DNA from 3 places in the Rhizobium sp. K102 genome. Region 2 is predicted to be linked to each of the others. Evidence: riboswitches for the same ligand, from Rfam matches in the RefSeq annotation. Region 2 holds a riboswitch; each other region holds the start of a gene.
What was found. A riboswitch is a leader RNA that binds a small molecule or an ion and turns the genes downstream of it on or off. The one in region 2 is predicted to bind cobalamin.

Region 1 (3,272 bases), 130 kb from region 2:
GAACTCGTCGTGGTCGTGCGGCGCACCGTCCTCATGCTCCAGCTCGTGGTGCGACTTGCGGTTGGCCAGATCATTCTCCGTGCCGATACCGAGGCCGAGCAGGATGCCGGCCGGCACCTCGCCGTTTTTCGCCTCGATCATCACGGGCTTGCGCTGGGTGCGGGAAGCGACCTCGTCGCGCACGCGGCCGAGGCCGGCCACATCGATCAGGTCGGTCTTGTTGAGCACGATCAGATCGGCGCAGGTCAGCTGATCCTCGAACAGCTCCTCGATCGGGCTTTCGTGATCGAGCGATTCATCCTCGCCACGGGCCGCCTCGACGGCATCATGATCGTCGGCAAACCGGCCGGCAGCGACAGCAGCGCTGTCGACCACCGTGATGACGCCGTCGACGGTCACCTGGGTGCGGATGTCAGGCCAGTTGAAGGCGGCCACCAGCGGCTGCGGCAAGGCGAGGCCCGAGGTTTCGATGACGATATGGTCGGGCCGCTGTTCACGTTCCAAGAGCTTTGTCATCGTCGGAATGAAATCGTCGGCGACGGTGCAGCAGATGCAGCCATTGGTCAGCTCGATAATATCGTCCTCGCTGCAATTTTCGGCGCCGCAGCCCTTCAGCACGTCGCCATCGACGCCGAGATCGCCGAACTCGTTGATGATGAGCGCGATTTTTTTGCCGCCGGCATTGGTGAGCAGGTTGCGGATCATCGTCGTCTTGCCGGCACCGAGAAAGCCGGTGATGACGGTTGCGGGAATCTTCTGGTTCATGAAACTTTAACCCTTCATTTTCAGCGGCAGGCCTGCCGCGATGAAATAGACTTCGGCGGCTTTCGCCGCGATCATCTGGTGCAATCGGCCGGCATGATCGCGAAAATCCCGCGCCATGCGATTGTCCGGCACGATGCCGAGCCCGACCTCGTTGGAGACAAAGACCAGCCGCGCCTTTTCTTGCCCCACGAAATCGACGAGCCCTGCAAATTCCGCTGCCATGTCGCGCTCTTCCATCATCAGGTTGGTGACCCAGAGCGTCAGGCAGTCGACCAGCACGATACGGCCGTCGCCGTCGATGGCGGCGAGCTTGCCAACAAGGTCGAGCGGCTCCTCATGCGTCGTCCACGACGGGCCGCGGTCGGCCCTGTGCTGCTCAATGCGCGCCTGCATCTCTTCGTCCCACGCCCGGCCGGTCGCGAGGTAGTGACGATCGAGGCCGGTTGCGACGACGAGGTTTTCGGCAAACCGGGATTTGCCGGAGCGTGCGCCGCCGAGGATGAAAATGGTATTGGAGAGAGCGGTAGTCATGCGCAGACGGCCCTTTGACGGGATACTGCCTCCCACCCACCCTCATTCCGGTGCTCGTCACAGGAATCCAGCCGCGGCGCCTCCGCGCCGTGAATGACTTCATGCAACTTTGCAAAGATTTTCCCGCGCCCAAGGACTTGGGCGCACTGGATTCCTGTGACGAGCACAGGAATGAGGGAGGAGAGGAAAATGCCTCCCATATGCGCCACACCAGGCCGCGCCGAATTCATTCGTTCAGCCAAAACAACCTCCGTGCTGGCAGCGGGTCTCTTACCCAGGGTGGGCTTTTCGCCCGGCACGGAAGGCAGGTCTCCTGGCTCGCGGTTATCGGCCGCGATCGGGGCGGACCGGAAAACCGGTCGCCCCTGATCGTGCCAGCGGATCCGCCTCGCCTTCCCGGTTGCATCGGTGAAAAGGTGGACGATTCGTAGAAATAGAGGCGTCCGACCCCGGTTTATCACCATACATTTCCAGTGGCTTTTCCGGCACGTCGCCCGTCCCCCTGCCTGCACGATTGCAGGCCGCCGGCCGGAAGGGCTCGATGCCGGATGGAAGACCCTGACCGCTCTACAGTCGCGGGGTCGGCTGTGATGAAGGCGCCCGACTTGGGTCCGCCCCGTCACATTCCCTTTTCATCCGGAAGGGCAACTGCCGATCCGGAACCATCCGTTATGTCAGGATGGTCAAGCGACCATCCGTTGAGGGATGGTTAGGCAAGCCAGAGCATAGAGTCAACCGGCGTTGACGACCGAGGCGACGGCCGGGGGACAGGAAGCCTCCAACAACACGACTTACTCTACCAAAACATCGTCTTTAATCAGAGACTTACGTCATAAAAATTTGTCCCGCGCGCCGGCTTTTCGCCGCAATTGCATCGCAAGCGGACAGCACCGCCGCCCTTGACCGGGCCTCTCCCCGCCTAGTTGTCTAGCCATGCTTATGAAATTGGATCGGCGCCGTTTCCGCGCGCTGCGTGTTTTCTTCGACCCGGGACGGTTGCGCGCGCTGACCCGCCGCAGTGAAGTCGGCCTGTCGCTGGCAGGCGCCGTCGTCGGCATCGCCTCGGGGCTTGCCGTCACCGGCATGAGCTACGCTTCCAACGAGCTGCACCAGCTGGTCTTCGGCATCGCCGACACGGAAAGGCTGAGCGCGTCGGTCATCGAGGACAAGATGCTGCTGCTCACCGCGCCGGTCGTCGGCGGCGTTCTGCTCGGCATGCTGCTCCTGGTGCTCGCCAAACGGCGCAAGAAGCCGATGGTCGATCCCATCGAGGCAAATGCGCTGCATGGTGGCCGTCTCTCCCTGACCGACAGCATCATCGTCGCCGTGCAGAACCTGATATCCAACGGCTTCGGCGCCTCCGTCGGCCTGGAGGCGGGCTATACCCAGCTTGCTGCCGGCATTGCCTCCAAGTTCGGCCTGAAGCTGCAGCTGCGCCGCTCGGACCTGCGCATTCTCGTCGGCTGCGGCGCGGCCGGCGCCATCGCCGCCGCCTTCAACGCGCCGTTGACAGGCGCCTTCTACGCCTTCGAGCTGATCATCGGCACCTATACGATCGTGTCACTGACCCCGGTCGTCGTCTCCGCCCTCGTTTCCACCCTCATCGCGAGATTGCTTGCCGAAGGCGATTTCACCATCGATATCGGCAGCTTCGGCTCGGTCGTGCCGGCCGATTATGTCCCGGCGCTGCTGCTCGGTGTCTTCTGCGCCGGCGTTGGCATTCTTCTCATGCAGGGCGTGGCCTTCGTCGAGGAGCTTGCGCGCAAAAGCTCGATCGCCCCGCCCTTTCGCCCGGCGCTCGGCGGCATCATCGTCGGACTTCTCGCGATGATCTCGCCGCAGGTGCTATCGGCCGGTCACGGCGCACTGCACCTCAACCTTTCCCGCGACGTGACGATCCCGGCCCTGATCAGCCTCTTTCTGCTGAAATCGCTGGCCTCGGCAATTTCGATCGGTTTCGGCTTCAGGGGCGGCCT
Region 2 (3,272 bases):
CGCGCGGCGAAGTGACGTCGCATTCGACCCATCGACCGTTTGCTCATTCCGGGACGACGCCGTGAAACGCCGAAACCTGTCTCTTGCGCTTCTCCTTGCCTTCGCGACGCCCGTCGCCGCGCAGACGAGTGCCATCTGCGATGACCTGCGCGGCCGCCTGGCCGACCTGCCGCGTTCGATCGGCAACGGCAATGGTCCGGAAGCGCGCCAGTTTGCCGGTGCCATAGCCGAGCAGAACCTTGAATTGCGCAAGGTCCGCAACGACCTGCGCAGCTACGGCTGTACCTCGGGCAGCATGGTGGTGATCGGTGGCGAGAATGCCGATTATTGCGACGAGCTCTCGCAGGCTGAAGCCCGGATGATCGATAATATCCGGTATCTCCAGGATCGTCGCGCCGAACTGCGCAGCCAGGGCGGCGGTGATGACGGCGGGCGCCGCGAACTGATGGCTGCTCTTGAGCGCAATGGCTGCAACAGCGAGAATTTTTACGCCCCGTCCGAGCGCAGCGCCAACGACCTTGCCCCGAGCATCGAGGAACAGGCGATGCGCGCCGACACCTTCATTCCGCTCGGCGGCGGTGAAGAGTTCGACCCGCGTTACGGCCTGCCGAGGACCGAGATGCTTTCGCCGGTCAGCACCATCTGCGTGCGCAGCTGCGACGGCGGCTTCTTCCCGATCAGTTCGAACACCACCTCGGTCGATTTCGGCCGCGATGCTGACACTTGCGCCAAGATGTGTCCCGGCATCGAGACCGAGCTTTTCTATCGCGACGTGAGGAGCACCGAAGCCTCGAACATGATTTCGGTGGCAACCGGCACGCCCTACAGCGCCATGCAGAACGCCTTCGCCTACAAAAACCGCGCGCCCGGCGAGAAAAATGCCTGCGCCTGCAATCTCGCCGCCTATTACGAAGAGATTCGCGGCAAGCAGGCCCTGAGCGAACCGCCGCAGCAGGGATCGATCACCACGATCCGCACCAATCCGCCGGCGAAAGATGCCGCGGCTGCACCAACGCCACCCCAGCCGTCAGTCCCGGAGCGTCCCTATGACCCTGCGCAAAACAAGGTCCGGCAGGTCGGACCGCAGTTTCTGGCGGGCGACCAGGGTTCGATCGATCTTGCCAACCCGGCAACACCGGGCCCGCAGCCGCAACAGCAGTGACCGCTACGGCTCGCTCCGTCCCCAGCCATCGTGGAAGACGAGCTCCTCGAGCGGCAGCCGCTGCCGCCAGCCTTTGACGGAGAGTTCCGGTTCGTCGTAAAGCCGGTCGACGAAGCCGGCGCACAGCCAGGCAACCACCTCGATATGATCGGGTATGCCGAGAATGGTTTTCAGCTCGCCTTCGCGAAAGATGCTGACCCAGCCAATGCCGATTCCTTCGGCGCGCGCCGCGAGCCAGAGGTTCTGGATGGCGCAGACCGTCGAATAGGAATCCATCCGCGGATTGTGCGTGCGGCCCAGAACGACGCTGCCGCTGCGCGTGGGATCGCAGGTCACGCATATGCCGAGCGGCGCCTCGACGATGCCTTCGAGCTTGAGGGAGCGATACGCCTGCCGCCGTTCGCCGTCGAACATCAGTGCCGCCTCCTCATTCGCCCTGGCGAAGGCATCCCTTACCCGCGCCCGCACGGCTTCGCTTTTCACCAGGATGAAGTTCCACGGCTGCATGAAGCCAACGGAGGGGGCGTGATGGGCGGCGGTCAGAAGCCGCGCCACGACGTCATCCGGCAACGGATTAGGCAGGAACTGGCTGCGCACGTCGCGTCGCGTCATGATCGCGTGATACACGGCCTCGCGTTTGGCGAGAGAAAAACCGGATGCCGCTGAAACGGCATCCTCATCAAAGGGTCGCATCGTCAAATCCCCAACAACGCAACCGCCCGCCGTCCGCGCGGGTTGGGTCTATCTTGCCAGGCCGGTCTTCTGACTTGGCGTCATCCGCCTGCCGCAGCCTTCCCGGCAAAAGCCAGTGGCGTGATGAAGCGGCGGGCGTCAGCCTTACAGCGTTGGGCACGTTCCGGACTTGCACCGGATTCCCGATTCTCCCGCCTGACCGGCGGGCACCTGACGAAGCATCTATTTCAGGAAAGCGACGCGGCAGCAAGCACCGGCCGACCGTGCGCGAGCATAACAACCTGCGTGTGCCCTCGATCCCATTCTACTTTATGATTTATTCACACATCAAATACACACTGTTTTCGCGCGTTTTGGGTTGCAGCTCGGACATGGGCATGATTGCTCTTGATGTAACCGTCAGCGTGGATGCCCGTGTTGACATGCCGGTCGCAAATATCCGACCGAGCCGCAATTCCAGGCCCCGCGGATGATCCATATCTTGAAGACGATGCCTCTGACAGCCAAGCTGGCGGCGATTATCGTTGCCGTCAATCTTTGCGGCATTTCCGCCTTGGCCACCTATACGTGGATGTATGAAACCCGCGCCCTGATCGACGGCGCCACGGCAAACTGGTCGAAAGATGTGGAGCAGTTTGCATCTCTCGCCGCAGGCGGCGTGAAATGGGGCAAGGCGAATGCGGTTCGCGAGGCCTATTCGCTCTACCGCGACGATCCCTCCCTCGATCTCGTTCAGTTTGCCGCCTTCAACGCCGAGCCCGCTGCCGTCGATACGTGGACACGCGACGGCATTGCCGGTCTGCCTGCGCCAGTCGATCTGGCGAAGCGCCTCGGTGCGAAGCCCGATAAAACGGCAATCGACGATAGCGGCATATCTGCCGGTTTGGTCACGATTATCGCACCGCTGCCGTTGGACAAATCAGGCAAGACAACCGGTTACATCGTCACCAACTGGTCTGTCGAAAAGATCGCTTCCGCGGTCCAGCAGAAGGTTCTGGTTTCGCTGCTCACGCAGTCCGTCATCACCGCCCTCGCCGTCATCGCCTTTCTTCTCGCCATGCGCAGCCTCGTTGGCCGCCCCCTCAGAATCCTCAGCGAACGCATCGGGGCGCTGCAGCAAGGCGATCTGGCCTCCCCCGTCACCTATAAGGAGAATGGCGATGAAATCGGCTTTCTCGCGCGGGCGCTGGAGGTCTTCCGTCACGAGGCGATCGCGAAGGTCGAAAGAGAGCAGGCCGCTGCCGAGCAGAGCGCCTCGTTCGACGCCGAACGGGCACGCAACGCATCATTGACGGAAGAAGCCGGCAACCGGCAGCGACTAGTGATGACGACCCTTGCCAATGCATTGGAAAGGCTCGCCGCCGGCGACTTCTCGGTCCAGCTTGCTGATCTCGGTCCCGAATTCGATAAGTTGCGG
Region 3 (3,272 bases), 1.5 Mb from region 2:
TCCAGCCATCCCTTGGCGCTGGCGATCCTCAACCGTGCTCGGGCGGACGGCGTTCCCGTGCCGCCGGCCTTCGAGCTGGAAGCGCTGCCGGGCAAGGGCGTCAGCGGCAAAGTCGGCGGCGAGACGCTGGACCTGCTGTCGCCGTCCGCGGCCCGCGAGCGCGGCGCCCTCGATGGCGAAAAGGATGCGCGCATTGCTGTTCTGAACGACGAGGGCAAGAGCGTATCGGTGCTGCTCGTCAATGGCGTTGCGGTCGGGCTGATCGCCATGCGCGACGAGCCGCGCGAGGATGCCGAAGCCGGGCTTTCCGCGCTCAAATCAGCCGGCGTAAAGGCGATGATGTTGACGGGCGACAACAAGCGGACGGCAGCAGCCGTTGCCGGCATGCTCCGCATCGACTGGCGCGGCGAGATGATGCCGGAAGACAAGCAGCGGGTCGTCGGCGAATTGAAGCGTCAGGGCTTCATCGTCGCCAAGGTCGGCGACGGCATCAACGACGCTCCGGCGCTGGCCGCCGCCGATATCGGCATCGCCATGGGCGGCGGCACCGATGTTGCGCTGGAGACGGCCGATGCCGCCGTGCTGCATGGGCGCGTTGGCGACGTGGCGCGGATGATCGAACTGTCCAAACGAACGATGCGCAATATCCTAGAGAATATCACCATCGCCCTCGGGCTGAAGGCGGTGTTCCTGGTGACGACGATTGCCGGCATCACCGGCCTCTGGCCGGCGATCCTCGCCGATACCGGCGCCACCGTGCTGGTGACGATCAATGCGCTCAGGCTGCTTCGGATAAGGGAATAACACTCGATGTCGTCCTTGCGGCGCTCGTCACATGAAGAGTGGCGTAGACCGCTGATAACGGGCGCCAACTCCTCTTTCGTCATGCTCGGGGTTGCCCCGGGCATCTGCCTCCGGTCGATAGGCAGCAGATCCTCGGCACACGGCCGAGGATGACGCGGAGAGGGGAGGTTTGTCATCAAACTGAGGCCCGGCTACAGCTCAGCCCGCTTCATCCGTACCTTCTCCGCAGCCTCGTTTCGTTAAGCCTTCGTTATCCATGTTTTTCACAGGAACGCAGTGATTTCAAACCTGCCGTAACGCAATGCACAAACCATCCGTTGACGTGATTTTGGATTCGCGTACTATATCTAGTGTTCAAGGTTCCTTCGATTCGTCAGGATCGCGGGCCAAGATGGGAATACGGTTCGTTTCGCCATGACGGCGCAACAAGGCCGGAGCTGCCCCCGCAACTGTAAGCGGCGAGCAACTGTCCGATTTCAGGTCACTGAGGCATGATGCCTCGGGAAGGCTGGGGCAGGGTGCTTCGACCCGCAAGCCAGGAGACCTGCCTTGAACTAGCTGTCCACGGGCGGGGTGTCCGGAAGGTCGCGTGCATGAAGCGGAGTGATCCGCGCCTGTTGCGCTGCCCCGAACGTCCGCATGAGCACTTCGGGGTTGAAGTCATGTCGAGAATATCAAGGCCGCCGCCCGCGCAAATCCCGAAAGGGATCGTATCGGGCGTTTAAAGCGCCGACTTTGCCAGATCACCATCAAACGTTGCCCCGGACGCCGAAAGGCGCCCGATCCCAGTATTGCGTCCAGAATTCTTTGACATCACGAGGAAGATGATGAGTGTTACCGTCTATAGCAAACCTGCCTGCGTCCAATGCACCGCCACTTATCGCGCCCTCGACCGCCTGGGCGTCGATTACGATATCGTCGATATCTCGCAGGATGCCGAAGCGCTCGATCGCGTCCGCAGCCTCGGCTACATGCAGGCGCCCGTCGTCATCGCCGGCGAGCGGCATTGGGCGGGTTTCCGTCCCGATATGATCAGCGCGCTCTCCTGACCGGAAAACGGCGATGGGGCTGCTCGTCTATTATTCCAGCCGATCGGAGAATACCCATCGCTTCGTCGCCAGGCTCGGGCTGCGCGCGGCGCGCATTCCGGCCAGCGGCGCAGAGGCGTTCCCTATCCGCGAACCCTTCGTTCTCATTGTGCCGACCTATAGCGGCGACGGTGGCAAGGGTGCCGTTCCCAAGCAGGTGATCCGTTTCTTGAACGATGCGGAAAACCGAGGACATATCCGCGGGGTGATTGCCGCGGGCAACAGCAATTTCGGCGAGACATACGGGCTCGCCGGCGACGTGATTTCGCGCAAATGCCAGGTGCCTTACCTCTACAGGTTCGAGCTCATGGGCACGGCCGAGGATGTCGCCAACGTCAAACACGGAATGGAACGATTTTGGACACGGGAACAACTCTGACGCGGGATGCGGGCGCAAAACCGCATAACACTTTTGCTCATCCCGCCGGCGAACGTCCTTTGAAAGCGGCGGAAACGCTCGACTATCACGCGCTGAACGCCATGCTGAACCTCTATGACGATGAGGGCAGGATCCAGCTCGACAAGGATCGCATGGCGGCGAAGCAGTATTTCCTGCAGCATGTGAACCAGAACACGGTGTTCTTTCACAATCTGAGGGAGAAGCTCGATTACCTCGTGACCGAGGGCTATTACGAGCAGGAGGTTCTCGATCAGTATTCCTTCAATTTCGTGCGCGACCTGTTCGATCAGGCCTATGCCAGGAAATTCCGTTTCCCGACCTTTCTCGGCGCTTTCAAATATTACACCAGCTATACGCTGAAGACCTTCGACGGAAAGCGCTATCTCGAGCGCTACGAAGACCGCATCTGCATGGTGGCGCTGACCCTGGCACAGGGCGACGAAGCGCTTGCCCGCGACATGGTCGACGAGATCATCTCAGGCCGATTCCAGCCGGCGACGCCGACCTTCCTCAACGCCGGCAAGAAGCAGCGCGGTGAACTCGTCTCCTGCTTTCTGCTGCGGGTCGAGGACAATATGGAATCGATCGGCCGGTCGATCAATTCGGCGCTGCAATTGTCGAAGCGCGGCGGCGGCGTGGCGCTGTCGCTGACAAACATCCGTGAGGCCGGCGCGCCGATCAAGCAGATCGAGAACCAGTCGTCGGGCATCATCCCCGTGATGAAGCTGCTCGAAGACAGTTTCTCCTATGCCAACCAGCTCGGTGCCCGTCAGGGAGCCGGCGCCGTTTATCTCAACGCCCATCACCCCGACATTATGCGCTTCCTCGACACCAAGCGCGAAAATGCCGACGAGAAGATCCGCATCAAGACGCTGTCGCTCGGCGTCGTCGTGCCCGACATCACCTTCGAGCTCGCGAAAAACAATGAGGACATGTACCTGTTCTCGCCTTACGACGTTGAACGCGTCTACGGCGTGCCT

Region 1: another riboswitch for cobalamin. It lies ahead of cobU (bifunctional adenosylcobinamide kinase/adenosylcobinamide-phosphate guanylyltransferase); the one in region 2 lies ahead of bluB (5,6-dimethylbenzimidazole synthase).
Region 3: another riboswitch for cobalamin. It lies ahead of nrdH (glutaredoxin-like protein NrdH); the one in region 2 lies ahead of bluB (5,6-dimethylbenzimidazole synthase).

The regions. Positions count from the first base shown of each region.
Region 1 is NZ_CP092436.1:1,051,328-1,054,599, reverse strand. Features, by position in the region: gene cobW (cobalamin biosynthesis protein CobW) at 1-765, opposite strand, end outside; gene cobU (bifunctional adenosylcobinamide kinase/adenosylcobinamide-phosphate guanylyltransferase) at 772-1,296, opposite strand; cobalamin riboswitch at 1,582-1,978, opposite strand; gene MHI61_RS11055 (chloride channel protein) at 2,230-3,272, shown strand, end outside.
Region 2 is NZ_CP092436.1:1,183,377-1,186,648, reverse strand. Features, by position in the region: gene MHI61_RS11730 (DUF2865 domain-containing protein) at 62-1,162, shown strand; gene bluB (5,6-dimethylbenzimidazole synthase) at 1,166-1,855, opposite strand; cobalamin riboswitch at 1,897-2,084, opposite strand; gene MHI61_RS11720 (HAMP domain-containing methyl-accepting chemotaxis protein) at 2,325-3,272, shown strand, end outside.
Region 3 is NZ_CP092436.1:4,060,566-4,063,837, forward strand. Features, by position in the region: gene MHI61_RS25940 (heavy metal translocating P-type ATPase) at 1-804, shown strand, start outside; cobalamin riboswitch at 1,145-1,371, shown strand; gene nrdH (glutaredoxin-like protein NrdH) at 1,632-1,853, shown strand; gene nrdI (class Ib ribonucleoside-diphosphate reductase assembly flavoprotein NrdI) at 1,867-2,271, shown strand; gene nrdE (class 1b ribonucleoside-diphosphate reductase subunit alpha) at 2,250-3,272, shown strand, end outside.